Regions from separate parts of the Caloramator sp. E03 genome, predicted to be linked through region 1. Evidence: a T-box and tRNA genes for the amino acid it is inferred to sense, from the RefSeq annotation. Region 1 holds a T-box; the other holds one or more tRNA genes.
The links. The T-box of region 1 lies ahead of asnS (asparagine--tRNA ligase). A T-box ahead of a tRNA ligase gene usually reads a tRNA of that ligase, here a tRNA-Asn.
Positions count from the first base shown of each region.

Region 1 (9,995 bases):
CCATATTTTCTAAGCTCTAAGTACCACCAGTAGTTATCCATGTCCATTCCAAGTTCCTTCATCCTTCTTTCAAGTACGTCAAGCCTTTCTTCTCTTTGACTTCCACCTATTATCTCTCCAACCCCAGGAACTAAAAGATCCATCGCAGCAACGGTTTTATTATCATCATTAAGCCTCATATAAAAAGCCTTTATTTCCTTTGGATAATCAGTAACAAATACAGGTTTTTTAAACACCTTTTCTGTTAAATACCTTTCATGTTCAGTTTGAAGATCTATTCCCCACTCAACAGGGAACTCAAACTGTTGTCCTGACTTTTTGAGTATATCTATTGCCTCAGTATAGGTTACATGTCCAAATTCAGAATTTACAACATTGTTTAGCCTATCAAATAAAGTGTTATCTATGAAACTGTTAAAAAATTGCATTTCCTCTGGAGCGTTTTCCATTACATAGTTTATTATATATTTAACCATATCCTCTGCAAGCTCCATATCATCCTTAAGGTCTGCAAAGGCAATTTCAGGCTCTATCATCCAAAATTCTGCAGCATGCCTTGGGGTATTTGAATTTTCAGCCCTGAAAGTTGGTCCAAAAGTATATACATTCCTAAAGGCTAGAGCAAAAACTTCAGCCTCAAGTTGTCCACTTACTGTAAGGCTTGTTGTTTTCCCAAAAAAGTCTTTTGAATAGTCAATCTCTCCACCTTCAGTCCTTGGAAGGTTATCTAAGTCAAGTGTTGTAACCCTAAACATCTGCCCTGCACCTTCACAGTCACTTGCTGTTATTATAGGAGAGTTTACATAAACAAAGCCTCTTTCTTGAAAGAACTTATGGATAGCATAAGCTGCTATGGAACGTACCCTAAACACGGCTGAAAAGGTGTTACTCCTTGGTCTTAAGTGGGCTATAGTTCTTAAATATTCAAAGGAATGTTTCTTCTTTTGCAAAGGATAATCAGAACTTGAGGTTCCTTCAACTATTATACTATCAGCTTTAATTTCAAAAGGTTGTTTTGCTTCTGGAGTTAATATAACTTTACCTAAAACAGTTATTGAAGTGCTTATTGGGAGCTTTTCAACATCCTTAAAATTTTCAAGCCCCTCATCAAATACAATCTGAACATTTTTAAAGAAAGTTCCGTCATTTAATTCTATGAATCCAAAGGATTTTGATGATCTTAAAGTCCTAATCCAACCTGATATCTTTACCTCTTTGTTTTCAAAACTGTCTAGCTGCCTATATAAATTCTTTATTGTAGTTCCTTCCATCTTTACCCTCCTCCTTTTGTTGTTCAAAAATAAAAACCTTCGCCACATAAAGGGACGAAGGTTAATTCGCGGTACCACCCAATTTGCCAAAAGGCCACCTCTAAAGTACAGGATTTATATCCGATACTCTTTAGATATAAGGTTCTAAACACCCCCAAGCCTACTCTTTTCATTTCGGTTGGGAACTCCGGGATGTTCTTCAATACAGCTGTGATGCCGAACTTCCACCCTCATCGGCTCGCTTAAATCCATTTCTGTATCTACTCTTCCCTTCATCGTCTACTTAATATTTTATTCGTAAATTATAATATTATTAATCAATATTGTCAAGATATACTTACTGCACATTGCCTACCTCTCGAATTAAATTGTTTAATGTATCAAGATGATTCCTATCTTCATTTAGCATTTCCTTTACAAGCACTGCACTATTACCATCAAGATCCCCTTTTACAACTTCAGTTGCCATTCTAATTCCAAAGTCCTCCCCGTCATAGGCCTGTTTTAATATTTCAATATCACTTTTTTTGTTAATATTTTTTATATTAGATGCAACCTCTGCTATTTTGCCAATAAAGCCAACTCCATTTACAGGCTCCCCACCTAAGTCTTGTATCCTTTCAGCAATCTTTATAGCATGGTTTTTGTGATCTTTTTGTATATTTTGAAGTTCATGTTTTACATGCTTGTTTTGAACCTTTTGGATGAATTTTTCATAAGAATCTATTCCCATATACTCTCCTTTAAGCAATGTATTAAGTTCGTCGATTATCTTACTATTCATTAAATCACCTCTAAATAAAAAGGGAGCAAGAATACTCCCTTTTTAACTATTTATATTACTTTCCTGCTAAGTTTCTCTCATAAGCCTCAACCATTTTCTTTACCATGTAGCCACCTACAGTACCACATTCTTTAGAAGTCATATTTCCCCAGTATCCAGTTGCTGGTACCTGTACTCCTACCTCTGCTGCTACCTCTTCTTTGAACTGGTCAAGCCCCTTCTTTGCTTCTGGAACAACACTTTGGTTCTTTGAACCTGCTGCTGCACCATAGCCAGCTGCTCCTGCAAATCCTCCATAGAATTTGTTGTCTGCCATTTCATTCACCTCCTGTTCCTGTTCTACTATTAATTTAACCAATATTCGAACTTATAATCAGGGAGTTGGTGGATGAAATGATTAATATTGTTAATATATCATTTATATTAAAAAGCTATTATAATTCCTCCTTCGTTAGCATACACTGTACTTATTCCTGCTGTTGGAACTATTATAATATCTTTAAATTTATACCTTTTTAAAACTTCATTTTTAAATTCAATTGCTTTATCAAGGCAATTACAATGGGCAATTCCTAAAACTTTATTTTCTAAGTTGACTCCCTGCTCTCCTATTATTTCTATAAACCTTCTAAATGCTTTTTGAGCGCCTATAACCTTTTCTTGTATCTTTATAGTTCCTTCCTCAGTTCCTGCCATTATAGGTTTCAATGAGATTAAAGATGTAACCTTTGCAATAATAGGGCTTATTCTTCCTGCCTTAACAAGATTTTCTAAGGTATTTAACATAAAAAACGTCTTCATTTCCTTTATATATTCTTCAACTTTATCTACTATCTCAAGTTCACTAATGCCTTTTTTGCTAAGCTCATCTATTTTTAAACTTACAAGTGTCTCCCCAACAGAAGCACTTAATGAATCAAAAACATGTATAAATTTTTCTTTAATTTCTTCTTTAAACATATCCTTTGCCATTACAGCACTTTTATACGTTCCACTTAAGGCTGAAGATAAAGTTACAACAAATACACTTTCATCACCATTATATTGTTTCATAAAATCTACTGGAGAAGGACAGGATGTTTTAGGACATTCTTTACTTTTTCTCATAACATCAAGAAAATCGTTAATATTTAAAGTTTCATCATCCTTATACACTTTCCCTTCAATTTCTATGGTTAAAGGAACAATACTGATATTCGTGTTCCTTTTTATCTCATCGTTTAAATCACAGCAGCTGTCAGCGATAATTTTAACAGTCATAATAATTCCTCCTACTTTCATATTAATAGACTATATTAATTAATATACATTGTATACTAAATATAGAAATATTAAAATTGTTTTTCTCATTAAATATTTATGTTTTTAATAAATATTTCAAATAATTAACATAATTATTGCATAAATAATGGTGAAATTTTTCGAATTTTTGAATAAATCAATATATAGACTTGCTATTGTAAAAAATATATAATAAAAGGAAATATTAAGTATATAATAACTATACTTATAATAAATTTATACTACATATTATTTTAAGGAGGTGTTCTATGGAATATTTTGACCTAATAAGGAAAAGATGCAGTATTAGAGCTTATAAAAAGGACAATGTTGAAGAGGAAAAATTAAAACTTATTCTTGAAGCTGCAAGGTTAGCTCCTACAAGTGCAAATAAACAAGCTTTTAAAATACTCGTTATAAAAACAAATGGTAGAGAAAACGAACTTAAAAAGATATATAATAGGGAATGGTTTGTTGAAGCCCCAATAATCTTAGGAATATGCTCAATACCAAGCAAGGCATGGACAAGGGCTGATGGCAAAAACTATTGTGATATAGATGCTGCAATTGTTATGGATCATATAATACTTGCTGCAACTGAGCTTAATCTTGGCACCTGCTGGATTGGAGCTTTTGATAATAAAGCTGCAAAAGAAGTTTTAAAGCTTGACAGCAATCTTGAGCCTGTTGCTTTTACTCCTTTAGGATATCCAAAGGAGCATAACTATAATAAAATTAGAAAAGATATAGAAGAACTGGTTATTTGGTACTAACCTTATAATATTTGAATAATGGATTTTCATTTAAATCTTTATAGAAAAGCTACTCTAAAATAAAATTTCAGAAAAATAATTGTTTTACAATTAGGGAGCCTATATAATTCAAGAGATTATATAGGCTCCCTTTTGTATTACCACATTTTATTCATTGAAAACAGTTAAACCTGCAAAGTATAATTATGTTAACCAATATATTTTTTATTCTATTCATAAAGCGCAAAGGAGGAACTATATGAAAAAAACTTTGTCAATTCTATCTGTAACAGTATTTCTATTAACATTTCTTTTTATGCCTTATAAAAAATCCTTTGCAGCTCCTCAAAACCCAATTACAAGGAGTGAAGCTGAAAAAAGAGCTCTTAACATTATTAATCTAAAATGGACCTATTCAAAAAATAAAAACGGTAATATAAGTGCTGACAAATCTTTTTATGTAACACAACCCTCACAGTTTAAAGATGTAGTCAGCGGGGTATTCACAGGCATCCCCTACAACTGGGGAGGATTAGATAGCATTGACACCTATTCCTACAATGCACCGTGGACAAGTTTTCTTGATGCAATAGAAAAAGGTGCATTCGCTGGAAATGTTAATACTCAGTCAGGCATGGGATACATTTCACAAACTGCTGGACTTGATTGTTCAGGATTTGTACAAGCTGTATTTAATATAAAGGATTGGAAACTCTCTACTTCTACCCTTTTTAATAGCTATTTTACTAAGATAGATATAAAAGATTTAAAGCACATGGATATATTAAATAAACCTGGCGATCACGTTGTAATATTTGATAGATGGGGAAGTTTAAATGGAGTTGATGGTGCCTTTACCTATGAATCTACTACCGATACATTCTACGGTGGAATTCAAGGTACAAAGTGTTACTTTTTAAGCATGAAAGAAATAAACAATGGCTATATAGCTGGAAGATATAACTATATAATAGATGATTCACAGCAATCTACAATACAAACCACTTCCTCACTTAGTGGAACTACACAGTCTGAAACTCTTCCAAAGCCAGTTGACACAGGAATATTTGCTCAAATATCAGATAGCGTATCTCTCGCTAACCTAAGAAGTGCTCCTTCAACTTCTGCAAGCATTATAACAGCACTTCCAAAGGGAACAATAATATATATAGTAAGCTATTCCTCTGGTTGGTACCAAGTTAGCGTTAATGGACAAAAAGGCTACGTATGGGGAAGTTTAATATCTCCTATACCCAGTGGAAAATATGTGACAGTTAAGGGTGTGACTCAGCTTAATATAAGATTAAATCCTTCATCAACATCACCTATAATAGGAGTTTTAAAACAAGGACAATATGCTATGGTTCTTGATTACTCCTCAAGTGGCACCTGGTACAAGATAAATATAAATGGAACCGTAGGCTGGGCCTATAGTTCATATCTTTCATACATTTATTAATTATTAAAAGCCCTATACTTTTTATAGGGCTTTTAATAATTTCAGGCTGTTGAAAAAGTTTGTTTTTGTTAAGCCCCCTGAAGACTTTCCCTGGTACTTATTCATTTTACTAAGCAATTCTAAGCTCATGAAAGATGCCTTTTTAAAATCCATTCACGGGGCTCTTGCAAAGTTCTTAACCCAAAATGGGTTGTCTAAAATCCGTTTTGAGTTAATGTAATCACTGTGAGCTACCACCACTTATAGAAGTAGGCGACTTCTCTTGCTGATTAGTTAAATAAGATTTTAAAATTAATATATTTTTAAAATCTTATTAATTATTGCTCAATAATTAATGGTATATTATTTTTTTGTAAGTTTAATATAAAAATAAAAGAATCATTTTAGTATGTAAACATTTTTTTAAATTTACTACTAAATGTTTGAAGTTTACTACTTTATGATTTACTATAAGAAATGGTATGGAAAAATATAATAAAGGGGTCTTAAAATGTTTACATCAGCACTATTTGTAGTAATTTCTCCATTTACGTCTTTTATACCGATTATTTATATGATATATAAAACAATAACAAACAAAGACGTCATACCAATGAATCCTTGGAACAGAGGACTATTAGTTCTCTTTATATGGTCGTTAATAGTCGGGATTATAAATAGAAATATTATATCAACCCTATTGTCAGTAGCTTTTCTTCTTTACTTTTTCTTAAGCGTTTTTATAGAAAACTACTATGATAGTGAGTATAAAATTGAAGAATTATTTAAACTAATTTTGAAAATATCTTTTTTCTCAGCTCTTATTGGAATAGCTGAAAAAATAGCCTTCAGCTATTGGTCTAACCCTTTTTGGGCAAAGATATTATCATGCCACCCTTGGCCAGATAAGAACCATAGAATATACAGTACCTTTGGTAACCCAAACGTTGCAGGGGCATGGTTCTGTTGTATGATATTAGTTTGTATTTATTTCATTAATAAGAACCAAAAAAATAAATTATTTTACTATATCGCATTAACTCTTTTTATTATAGCCTTTTTCTTAACAGGATCTCGTGGTGCTGCCTTTGGACTTTTTGCTGGTATATTTATATATTTCTTTTTAAGCAAAAACAAAGAAACCTTTAGTTTCTTATTGTTATCTTCTTTGATAATTGTAGCAATGGTTTATGCTCCGCTATATTTACCAAGTTTAAAATTTATCGTAGGCCATGAAATAGATAACTCCATAAATAGCCGCCAAGCTATATGGGATGGATGTTACAGAATGTTTCAGCTTAAACCAATAACTGGATGGGGACTCTTAGGAATATATAAAAATGGAATTTATTATATTAATTATTATAAGAGAGAAGTACATGGTCATAATATATGGATAACTCTTGCAACCACCTTGGGAATAGTTGGACTAACTGTGTATATCTATATGAAGCTATATATATTTGAAGGTATAAGAATTCTTTATAATGATAATTGCAGGCTTGTTCCTCTTCTTGCTGCAATACAGGCATCAATAATAGTACATGGAATAGTTGACTTTACTATAATGGCTCCTCAAATGGGAATTATGTTTATAATATCTTCATCAATGATAGCCTCTCTTTCAATGCAATATAACGACTCTACAGTTAAAAATCCTATACCAGTACCTTCATACAATTCTCTTCTATAACAAAAAGGATTATTTCAATATATGAAATAATCCTTTTTCAAATTCAATTAAATTTTCATGTTCGTCAATTTATTAACAAAATATTAACACACAACTTCTTATTTTATGCTATAATACATTATGATGACATTTAGGAGTCATGATATATAATGTAATGGCTCCTAATCCCCCTCTTTTTTTATATTCAAAAGCTTATCAAAAATACTAATAAATATAATCACTTATCATTCAAATACTTCAAACTCTATTCTTCATGTTTTCAAAGTTAATCCATTTTGGAATAATAATACTTATTTAACTTTATATAAAATTATAATAGTTTCATGTTTTATATTAAAAAATAATGCATTAGATACAGAATTTAAACTCAAATACCTAATGCATTCTATTTATAACAATATTATGTTATATTATTTTTGCCCATAGTAAGCATTTTCTCCGTGTTTTCTCATAAAATGCTTAATTATTAGTGTATTTTTTGCACCAGAGTCTGCTGGATTTAAGATTTTTGTATGATATGCCATACTTGCTATCTCTTCTAATATAACTGCATTGTGTACAGCCTCCTTTGCATCTTTACCCCAGCAGAATGGCCCATGATCATTTACAATAACACCTGGAGTATGCATAGGATTCTTCCCTTTAAGAGTCTCTACTATAACCTTACCAGTTTCCTTTTCATAGCTACCTAATATTTCTTCATCTTTTAAGGGCCTTGTACATGGAATTTCTCCATAAAAATAATCTGCATGAGTTGTTCCCATAGCAGGAATTGACATTCCTGTTTGAGCCCAAATAGTTGCCCAGTGAGAATGAGTGTGAACAATTCCTCCAATCTCAGGAAATGCTTTATAAAGCTCAATATGAGTTGGAGTATCAGAGGATGGTCTAAGTTTTCCCTCTACAACATTCCCTTCCAAATCAACAACTACCATATCCTCTGCAGTCATATTTTCATAATCTACTCCACTTGGCTTTATTACAATTAGACCTTTTTCTCTATCTATTTCACTTACATTTCCCCATGTATAGATAACAAGATTTCTCTTTGGCAATTCAAGATTAGCTTTCAATACTCTCTCCTTTATATGCTCAAGCATATTAATGCCTCCTTAAATTAATCTTTTTAAGCATATTCCTTTAAAGCTCTTTTAAACTTTTCATCCATAAATCTTCTTGCATTTTTAATATCATCCATCCAATTCTCATTTCCTGTATACCAAAACTCTGCAACATATTTTCTAACTCCTAAAGCCCATGAAGTTTTAATTATATTTTCAAAATCAACATGGCCTGTACCAAAAGGAATCTCTCTAAATTTATTAGGTATAGTTTCTTTTAAATGCACAGCAGCAATATGCCCTTTTCCAGCTTTTATATCTTCAAATACACAATTGTTGTATAATACTGCTGCATTTGTTATATTGCCTGCATCAGGATATATCTGCAAGTATGGAGAATTTATTTTATTTACATAATGCATCGCTTTGCTAACAGTATTCATAAATTCCGTTTCCATGGTTTCAAACGCAAGTATTACTCCTTTTTTTGCTGCCATTTCAACGCACTTTTCAAGATTTATTAAAAAATATTCCTTTGTCTTGCTGTTTGATTCCTCATAGTATACATCATAACCTGCAATTTGAATTATTCTTATTCCTATATCACAGGCAAGATCAATTGCTTTTTCCATTATTTCAATGCTTTTTTCTCTTACAGCTTCATTAGAGCTTCCAATGGGATATTTTCTGTGACCACTCAAACACATAGTGCGTATTGGAATTCCAACCTCATAGATATCTTTTATAATTTCAAATCTTTCACTTTTTTTACTATCAAGTCTTGCAAGTTTTTCATCGGTTTCATCTATGCTCATTTCAACAAAATCAAAGCCTGCTTCCTTTGCACAAGTAAGTTTTTCTTTCCATGAAAGATAATTTGGCATCGATTTTTCATAAAGTCCAAGCAAGTAATCCTTCATAGTACCACCTTCTATTCCAATTAATCTGTTACAAAGTATAATGCTGCTTCTCCTATTTCACGATTTGCAGAAACTATAATATCTCTATCCTTATCATTTATTACATAAATATTACTTGGGCCTGTCCCAGCCTCGATAACACCTGTTTTAAAGGTCAATGGATTTTTGCTTTCACATTGAATATAGAAAAGCTCCTTTTCAAATCTTCTATATCCACCTATTATCGTTGGAATTCCTCTTAGCATTCCACCCCATACTACATGTCCAAAATCCATTTCCTTTGGGTATTTATAAACAATCTCATATTTGTCTCCAATTTTCTTATTTATAACGAAATTTCCTCCATGAAAGGGCTCAATAGTTACAAGCTCATCAATTCCATCACCATCTATATCAATTACTGCAATATCGCTTACAGGCCTTTCTAATACAGTTTCAATAGTCCACCCTTCTCCTTTTGATTTTGGAGGAATAACAGCAAAAACTCCTTCTTCACATGTTACCATTCCTGCAGTCTTTCCATTCCAAACAGCCCTGCAATATCCATGGTTCTTTGTTAATCCTTCCTTTATAACCGTAAGCTCAATTGGCTGTGAAAGATCATCAGGAAGCACACCAACATATATTTTACCAGGATCTGACCAGTCATCCTTGTCCTTCTTTGATGTGCATAAAGTTGCTCCAATAAAATAATTAACTCCTCCCGATGTTAATATATCAAAACGATGAACATAAGGAAGATTAAGAACAGTTTTTACATCCCATTCTCCATTTTCTAATGGTTTTCCCCATACA
Region 1 is NZ_CP040093.1:1,491,278-1,501,272, forward strand. It holds gene asnS (asparagine--tRNA ligase) at 1-1,271, opposite strand, end outside; T-box leader at 1,319-1,556, opposite strand; gene FDN13_RS07400 (DUF2383 domain-containing protein) at 1,609-2,055, opposite strand; gene FDN13_RS07405 (alpha/beta-type small acid-soluble spore protein) at 2,111-2,371, opposite strand; gene FDN13_RS07410 (DegV family protein) at 2,479-3,315, opposite strand; gene FDN13_RS07415 (nitroreductase family protein) at 3,606-4,109, shown strand; gene FDN13_RS07420 (SH3 domain-containing protein) at 4,348-5,547, shown strand; gene FDN13_RS07425 (O-antigen ligase family protein) at 6,038-7,219, shown strand; gene araD (L-ribulose-5-phosphate 4-epimerase) at 7,630-8,319, opposite strand; gene FDN13_RS07435 (L-ribulose-5-phosphate 3-epimerase) at 8,346-9,200, opposite strand; gene FDN13_RS07440 (hypothetical protein) at 9,221-9,995, opposite strand, start outside.

Region 2 (9,995 bases), 290 kb from region 1:
ACCACCATAGACCGTTATTAGAGATGGGGTGACGCAGGAGGATAGGCTGAGCGCATTTTTGGCTAAGTGCGTCCAAGGGCTGAGTCAGACTTTCAAGGCAAATCCGGGAAGTTAATGACAGGGCTTGATGGGGAGCCCGTAAGGGTGAAGCAGCTGATTTCACACTGCCAAGAAAAGCCTCTATCGAGGGATGTGGTGCCCGTACCGCAAACCGACACAGGTAGGTGAGGAGAGAATCCTAAGACGAGCGAGAGAACCCTTGTTAAGGAACTCGGCAAATTGACCCCGTAACTTCGGGAGAAGGGGTGCTCTAGAGATAGAGCCGCAGAGAATAGGCCCAGGCAACTGTTTAGCAAAAACACAGGTCTCTGCTAAATCGCAAGATGATGTATAGGGGCTGACGCCTGCCCGGTGCTGGAAGGTTAAGGGGAAAGGTTAGGACCCACCCACAAAAACTTTGTTTTTGTGGGGACCCGGGTGCGAAGCTTTGAACCGAAGCCCCAGTAAACGGCGGCCGTAACTATAACGGTCCTAAGGTAGCGAAATTCCTTGTCGGGTAAGTTCCGACCCGCACGAATGGCGTAATGACCTGGGCACTGTCTCAACAAGGGACTCGGCGAAATTGTAGTACCGGTGAAGATGCCGGTTACCCGCGATTGGACGGAAAGACCCCGTAGAGCTTTACTGTAGCTTAGCATTGAGTTTCGGTATTGTCTGTACAGGATAGGTGGGAGACAGAGAAGGCAGGGCGTCAGCTTTGCTGGAGTCGACCTTGGGATACCACCCTGATGATACTGAAGCTCTAACCGGAGGCTTTGAATCAAGTCACGGGACATTGTTAGGTGGGCAGTTTGACTGGGGCGGTCGCCTCCTAAAGAGTAACGGAGGCGCCCAAAGGTTCCCTCAGTGCGGTTGGAAATCGCGCGGAGAGTGCAAAGGCAGAAGGGAGCTTCACTGTGAGAGAGACATCTCGAGCAGGGACGAAAGTCGGGCTTAGTGATCCGGTGGTACCGAGTGGAAGGGCCATCGCTCAACGGATAAAAGCTACCTCGGGGATAACAGGCTGATCTCCCCCAAGAGTCCACATCGACGGGGAGGTTTGGCACCTCGATGTCGGCTCGTCGCATCCTGGGGCTGAAGTAGGTCCCAAGGGTTGGGCTGTTCGCCCATTAAAGCGGCACGCGAGCTGGGTTCAGAACGTCGTGAGACAGTTCGGTCCCTATCCGTCGCGGGCGTAGGAAATTTGAGAGGAGCTGTCCTTAGTACGAGAGGACCGGGATGGACGAACCTCTGGTGCACCAGTTGTTCCGCCAGGAGCACAGCTGGGTAGCCATGTTCGGAAGGGATAAGCGCTGAAGGCATCTAAGCGCGAAGCCCACCTCAAGATGAGATTTCCCACCGTAAGGGTAAGACCCCTTGAAGAACACAAGGTTGATAGGCCAAAGGTGTAAGCGCCGTGAGGCGTTCAGCTGATTGGTACTAATAGGTCGAGGGCTTGATCAATAATTTGCTGTGCAGTTTTGAAAAAACTACATTAAGTAGTTGAGATTTTTAATATTTTACGACGAAGCATTATGATTTATTCGTATTAGTTCTTGCCGAGTCTGACGCAGAAAATTTTAGAACTTTTGCTTGTTTGAGAGAAGCGAGTTTTCAAAAGTTCTTAATTTTCAAGGAAGCGAGGCTTAGAACTAAAGAAGAAATCATATAGCAAGGAGAAAAATATTAAAAATAATATCTGGTGGTTAGGCATCCGGGGTAACACCCGTTCCCATTCCGAACACGAAGGTTAAGCCCGGGTGCGCCGATGATACTAAGCTGGAGACGGCTTGGAAAAGTAGGTGTCTGCCAGATTGTTAATGTTCCATGGTAGCTCAATGGTGGAGCATCCGGCTGTTAACCGGAGGGTTGGAGGTTCGAGTCCTCTCCATGGAGCCATTTTTATTTTTTGATATTTTAAGCCTAAGACTAAGTCTTAGGCTTTTTAACTATTCATATTTTTTGCCATAATAAATTGCATACAATATTTTTTTCATTTCATTCTCTGTTATTTCTATAGGATTTACTTTTGTAGAACCTTTCAAAGAATTTTCTAAAAGCTCACTAAAATTATTTGAAAAATCTTTTTCTGAAAGACCTATGTCTTTGAATGAGGATGGGATGTTAAGTTTTTTATTTAAAGTTATAACTGCTTCAATAAAATCTGTTGCATCAATAAGTTTTGATAAATAGTTTAGTCTTCTTTTTACTTCTTTATCCCTTGAATTATATCTTAGTACATAAGGAAGAGCTACTGCATTTAAAAGTCCGTGTGAAAAATCAAACTTACCACCAAAAGCATGGGATATTCCATGGGCCATTCCAAGACCAACATTAGAAAAGGCGCTTCCAGCCATTGTGCTGTATATATGTACTTTTTCTCTGCTTTCCAAATCTCCTTTTTCGTAAGATGATGGAAGATAATTGAACAATCCTTTAATGGCTCCTTCTGCTAAAGCTTCAGAATAGGGGTTAATATTTTTGTTAATATAACACTCAACAGCATGTGTTAGAGCATCCATTCCTGTTTCGGCAACTAAGTATTTTGGCATTGAAAGGGTTAAACTTGAATCAAGTATAGCAATGTCGGGGATAAAGGCATCACATTTTAAACCGATTTTTAAATTTATATTATTATATGTTATTACCGAAGCCCTTGTAACCTCTGCAGCTGTTCCTGAAGTTGAGGGGATTGCAATTAGCTTTATATTCTTTCTTTCTTTTGGCAAATTAAGCCTGTTAGGATTTTTAATATCTAATTCGTTATATTCGTAGAATACCGAGAGAGCCTTTGCAATATCTATGGAAGATCCTCCACCTATTCCTATCACAGTATCTGGTTTAAATTTCTTCATAATTTCTAATCCTTTTAATACATATTCAAAAGAGGGATTTTTTTTAATATCGCTGAATATGTAAATTTCAGCTTTTTTTGTTTTTAATATGTTTGATAGTCTGTCTATTGCACCAATTTTAAACATGGAATTTCCGCCAGTTACAATAAATGCTTTTTTTATATCAATATTTTCTATATAGTTTAATGAGTCTTTTCCAATAATTATAGAATTTCCATGGAGTTTTAACTCTTTCATAACTTTAAGCCTCCTTTACAGTACTTTTTAATTTAATTATAACATAAAGAAATAATTGTTAAGAATTAGCATTTAATAAAAAGAAAAAAATCACAAATTAAATTACATATAATTGAAAATATTAGAATATATTGGTATAATATATTTGCACACAATGTGCACAATAGGATTGATTTGTATTGTAATAGTTTTTAAATTATAGTTGATTAAGTTAGGAGGATTGTTATGGAAGTTAAGGAAAAGATTAATTACTTTGTAACGGTTGATGATGCATTGAATTTTAATCGTGAAAATGTAAGGGAAAATTATAGGGAATATATAAGTTCAAGTGTTGTTCAGCTTATGGGACTTTTAGATTTTGATAAACATTTTGTTAAGGCAGAGGGTACAAAAGTATATGATGAGGATGGAAATGAATACATAGATCTTCTTGGAGGATATGGTGCGTTAAATGTTGGACATAATAATAAAGAGATTCTTGAAGAAATTAAAAAGGTAATCGGTCTTCCAAATATTCTTCAAGCTTCTATATACAATTTTGCAGGAGCATTGGCAAAAGACCTGGCATTAATAACTCCAGGGAATCTTAAAAGAACATTTTACGGGAATAGCGGGGCTGAAGCAGTAGAAGGGGCATTAAAGCTTGCTAAGATTGCCAGTGGAAAAACCAAATTGATTTACTGTAGGAATTCTTTTCATGGTAAATCTATGGGAGCACTTTCTGTTACAGGAAGAGAAAAATATCAAAATCCGTTTAAGCCATTAGTTCCAGACTGCTACGAGGTACCTTATGGCGATGCAGATGCCCTTGAAGAAATGATTAAATCACTAAAAGATGTAGCAGCCTTTATAGTAGAACCTATTCAGGGGGAAGGAGGGATAAATGTTCCTCCAAAGGGTTATCTTAAAAGGGTAAGAGAAATATGTACAAAATATGGTGTGTATCTTATAGCAGATGAGATTCAAACAGGATTTGGAAGGACAGGCTATATGTTTGCTTGTGAGGCTGAGGATATTGTACCAGATATAATGTGTTTTGCTAAATCAATCGGTGGAGGAATAATACCTATTGGAGGATATATTACGACGGATGAAATATGGAAAAAAGCCTATGGAAAAATAGAAAAGGCATTTCTACATACATCAACCTTTGGAGGCAATACAATAGCTTGTGCTGCGGGAATAGCTTCAATTAAATATATAATAGAAAATGATCTTCCAGGTAAGGCAAAGGAAAAGGGAGAATATTTCTTGTTAAAGCTTATGAATTTAAAGGAAAAGTATCCTGTTATAAAGGATGTAAGAGGAAGGGGACTTATGATAGGAATTGAATTTGAGGAGCCAAAAGGAGTTTTAAATTCAATTACAGCAGGGAAGCTTTCCGAGCTTTCCAATGAATATTTTGCATCTCTTGTTGCTGGAAAGCTTATGAATGAGCATAGAATAATTACAGCATATACTCTTAATAATCCAAACGTTATAAGGCTTGAACCACCTCTTATTATTTCTTATGAGGAAATAGATAAAGTAATTTTTGCACTTGAAAGTATATTTGAAAAAAATAAGAGCTTTTTAGGTATAGGTTTAGATAGTGGGAAGCAGATTTTAAAATCTATGTTTAAAAAATAAAATAATATTTAAAGATATCATAATATAAAAAGCCCTCATGGTTTAATTCATAAGGGCTTTTTATATTATGATCATTTACTAGGTTTAGAAACAAATTTATTTCCAACTATATAAAATCTCCATAGAAAATCCTTAGCTTCCTCTGCATAATCAATATTTATTCGTTTTGCTTCTTTTATTTCAAAGTTGGTAATCCCTTCAGCAATATAAAAATTGTTGCTACAAATATCTTCACCATTGTTTGATTTATCAATTTTAAATGCACTACAAAGTTTTGAAGGACCGTTTGTAAGGTTAATAATTTCTTTTTTATTCAGCTCATTAAAGCTCTTGTTATATCTATTTTTTGCCATATCATCAAGCCCAGATATTGGCTCTACTGCTCTAATTAAAACAGCACAGGGCTTCTCAACTTCTTCGGTTACTATATTTAAACAAAAATTTTTACCATATATCATATATACGTATGCATAACCAGGAGGTCCATACATAGCCTCATTTCTTTCTGTTCTTCTATAGTTATATGAATGAGAAGCTTTGTCATGGGGACCTATATAGGCTTCTGTTTCAACAATCATACCTATTAGCTTTTTACCATTTACGATTTTTACAATATATTTTCCAAGAAGTTCTTTAGCAACAGTCAATGTATCACGATTATAAAAACTTCTATCAAGCATATTCATTATAAGACCTCCATAAATTACAAAATTGTGCCTTTAACATTTATAGTATAAACTAAAAAATTAATTAATTGCTATTTAATTTTTTATATAAATAAATTGTAGTTAATAAATTTTTGTTAATTTAAATACTTTTTGATTTTTAAATATTTTATGAAAAATCAAGCTGTAATAACGAGATAAAGAGAATTATTATAATTATTTAAGCTAAAATATCAATTATTCCTCATAATTGACAGTTGACGATTTATGAAATTATTGACAAAATATTAATAGATAGTTTGTTAAATAACTATCAAATATTATTGCCGTATAAGATACAAATCATCCAATAATTATTGTTAAATTGTTGGATAATAAAAAATAAATAAAGACAAGGGGGATTTCTATGTGGGAATCAAAAATGTTAATTAATGATGTAAGAGAGATAAGATGTAAGACAACAGTATATCTTGGAGTAGGGGCAATTAAGAAAATATTTGATATCTGTGAAGATTTGAAAAGTAGGGGTATCGACAAGGTAGTTGTAATTACAGGTAAAGGAGCTTATGAAAAGACAGGTGCATGGAAGTATGTTACAGATGCCTTTGAAAAAAATGGAATAAAGCATGTATTATATAATAAAGTTACTCCTAACCCAACTGCTGACCAAGTTGATGAAGCAACTAATATGGCAAGGGAATTAGGGGCAAAAGCTGTTATTGGTATCGGTGGAGGAAGTCCAATCGATGCTGCTAAAAGTGTTGCAATACTTTTGGAATATCCGGATAAAAATTGTAGAGATATTTATGAATACAAGTTTGTTCCTTCCAAAGCTGCTCCAATAGTTGCAATTAATTTAACCCATGGAACTGGAACAGAAGCTGATAGATTTGCAGTTGTTAGCATACCAGAAAAGGAATATAAACCAGCAATTGCTTATGATTGTATTTATCCATTATACTCAATAGATGATCCTTCATTGATGACAATGCTCCCAGCTAACCAGACTCTATATGTTTCAGTTGATGCAATAAATCATATAATTGAAGCTGCAACAACTAAAGTAGCAACTCCTTATTCTATATTACTTGCAAAAGAAACATTTAGACTTATTACAAAATATTTACCACAAGCTCTTATGCATCCACAGGATTTAACAGCAAGATATTACTTATTATATGCATCACTTATTGCTGGTATTTCCTTTGATAATGGATTGCTTCACTTTACTCATGCTCTTGAACATCCTTTAAGTGCAGTTAAACCTGAACTTGCTCATGGATTGGGGCTTGGAATGTTACTTCCTGCTGTAATAAAGCATATTTATCCTGCTTGTCCTGAAGTTTTAGCTGATATACTAAATCCAATTGCTCCAGATCTTGTAGGTGTACCAGGAGAAGCAGAATACGCAGCTGAATTAATGGAAACATGGTTAAGACAAGTTGGACTTATTGAAAAGTTACAAGATCTTGGATTTACAGAAAATGATGTTGAAAAATTAGCAAATCTTGCATTAAGTACTCCAAGTCTTGACTTACTATTAAGTATGGCTCCAATTCCAGCAACAAAAGAAACAATAAAACAAATATATACTGATTCATTATAATAAATATGTAGCGTATAATGTTTAAAAATAATGAATGTACATTGATGAGGAATTTGCAAAATATTAGAAAAATAGACTATATAAGGAAATTTAAAAATCCCATTATACTGAATAAGTATTATGGGATTTTTTGTTTTCAATAATATAAACAAGAAATATTGAGCAAGAGAGAGAAATTATTCTCTAAGTATTATTTTTGTTGTTTGAAGTAATGAATCATGAATGATACAATATGTTGTATAATATAATATATATACATACAAAATGTTGATAGAGAGGAGCGAATATATGGAGCTTAGCGAAAATGCATTAAAAGTTTTAAATAAAAGGTACCTAGCAAAGGATGAAAAGGGAAATATAATAGAAACTCCTGAGGAGATGTTTAAAAGGGTTGCAAAAGCTGTTGCAAAGGCAGATGAAATATATGATAAAGATGCTGATGTTATTGCTACAGAAAAAAAGTTCTATGATTTAATGACTTCATTAAGGTTTATTCCTAATTCCCCAACCCTTATGAATGCAGGGCGTCCTTTGGGGCAGCTCTCTGCCTGTTTTGTTCTTCCAATTGAGGATTCGATGGATGGTATATTTGATTCGGTTAAAAACGCAGCACTTATACATAAATCAGGAGGGGGAACGGGTTTTAGCTTTTCAAGGCTAAGGCCTAAAGGCTCAACTGTTAAAACAACAGGAGGAGTAGCTTCAGGTCCTGTTAGCTTTTTAAAGGTATTTAATTCTGCAACGGAGGCTGTAAAGCAGGGGGGCACAAGAAGAGGGGCAAATATGGCAATACTTCGTGTTGACCATCCAGATATTTTAGAGTTTATAAAATGCAAAGAGGATAATAGTGAGATAACAAATTTTAATATTAGCATTGGAATTACTGAAAAATTTATGGAAGCTGTTTTTAAAGGTGAGGATTATGAGCTTATAGATCCTCATACTAAAGCTATAGCAGGAAAGCTAAATGCAAAGGAAGTTTTTGATACAATAGTAAAAATGGCTTGGAGAAATGGTGAACCTGGAATAGTTTTTTTAGACAGGATGAACAAAGATAATCCAACTCCAGCTTTAGGAGAAATTGAAAGCACTAATCCCTGTTTTCATCCTGATACTTTAATATCAACAGAGGAAGGGCTTGTAAGGATTGAAGACCTTTATAAAAAGTATGGCAACAATATGTTCAATATTATAACCGACAATAGGGTTATAAAAGATAAAATAAGTCAAAATGTAAAAGATTATTATGAAAATGGTGTAACTTTAAGACCTGCAAAGGTTTACAAAACTGGAATAAAAAAGACTATAGAAATAATCCTTCATAGTGGTCAAACTTTAAAAGTAACGCCAGAACATAAAATTATGACATCTTTGGGCTGGAAAGAGGCATGTAAGCTCTCAATAGGTGATGAGGTTCTTATCCAATCTTCAAAGGGATTTTTTAAATATGATGATAAAATAGGAGAGGAGCTTGGGCTATTTTTAGGATGGCTCTCAGGAGATGGATGGCTTACATCTGATGAAAAAGTGCTTGGAATGGTTTTTGCTGAATATGAAGAATATATACTTAGAAAGATGCAAAGCATTGCATTAAAGTATGGTGCTGGTGAAGGAATAATAAATAAGCGTGAGAATGGAACATGGCAGATTTTATTTAAACGAAAGGAATTTGTAAATGCTATAAAAAGCTTAGGATTTGAAGCAAAAAAAGCCCATGAAAAGAGAGTACCAAAATCAATATTTACAGCTTCAAAAAATACTGTTGCAGCATACATAAATGGACTTTTCAGTTCCGATGGAACGGTTAATTTTGTTGACGATAATCATAGAGATATAAGGCTTAGCTCTACTTCAATAGAGCTTTTAAGGGATGTACAGTTACTACTTTTAAATTTAGGTATTTATTCAAATATATATAATAGAACAAAATCCCACCCATCAAATTTTGAATATATAACAAAGGATGGAGAAAAGAGAGTTTATGAAAGCAAGGAATATTATGAGCTAATAATTACACGCAACAATATATGTTCCTTCTGTGAGGAAATGAAGGATTTAATACAGAAAGAAAAAAATGAGAAACTAATTAGTATAAATAGACCTTCAAGAAAAAATACTTACTATACTACAAAAGTAGAAGAGATTAAAGAATCTGAAACTATTGAGGTTTATGATATAAATGAACCGGTTACGAATTCTCTTGTAGCAAATGGGGTTGTTGTTCATAATTGTGGTGAGCAGCCTCTGCTGCCCTATGAAAGCTGCAACCTTGGTTCTATAAACCTTGTTAAAATGCTTAAACTAAAAGATGGAAAATATGAGGTTGATTATGAACTTCTTGAAAAAACTATTCATGATGCTGTTCATTTTCTTGATAATGTTATTGATATAAATAAATATCCTCTACCTGAAATAGAAAAAAGAACAAAGCTTACAAGAAAGATTGGACTTGGGGTTATGGGATTTGCTGATATGCTTATAATGCTTAAAATACCTTATAATTCTCAGGAGGCTGTAGATTTTGCAGATAAATTGATGGGTTTTATAGATGAAAAATCAAAAGATGCAAGCAGGCAGCTTGCAGAAAAAAGAGGTGCCTTTCCAGCCTTTTATGATAGCATATATAAAGATGAAAAGCCCATAAGAAATGCTACAACAACAACTATAGCACCAACAGGCACAATCAGCATAATAGCAGGGGTTTCATCGGGCATTGAGCCTTTATTTGCAGTTGCCTTTGTAAGAAATGTTATGGATAACGATAAACTAACTGAGGTTCATCCATATTTTGAAAAGATAATAAAATATAGAGGCATTTACTCTAAGGAACTCATGCTAAAGGTTGCAGAGCATGGCACTCCATCTCATATTAAAGAAATACCTGAGGATATAAAAAGGATATTTGTAACTGCTCATGATGTAAGCCCTATATGGCATATAAGGATGCAGGCGGCCTTTCAAAAG
Region 2 is NZ_CP040093.1:1,777,670-1,787,664, forward strand. It holds rRNA gene FDN13_RS08760 (23S ribosomal RNA) at 1-1,503, shown strand, start outside; rRNA gene rrf (5S ribosomal RNA) at 1,738-1,854, shown strand; tRNA gene FDN13_RS08770 (tRNA-Asn) at 1,864-1,938, shown strand; gene FDN13_RS08775 (iron-containing alcohol dehydrogenase) at 1,989-3,131, opposite strand; gene FDN13_RS08780 (aspartate aminotransferase family protein) at 3,357-4,760, shown strand; gene FDN13_RS08785 (DNA-3-methyladenine glycosylase) at 4,832-5,446, opposite strand; gene FDN13_RS08790 (iron-containing alcohol dehydrogenase) at 5,832-7,031, shown strand; gene FDN13_RS08795 (ribonucleotide reductase N-terminal alpha domain-containing protein) at 7,320-9,995, shown strand, end outside.
Region 2: it encodes a tRNA-Asn, which carries the amino acid that the T-box ahead of asnS (asparagine--tRNA ligase) is inferred to sense. The anticodon was not compared.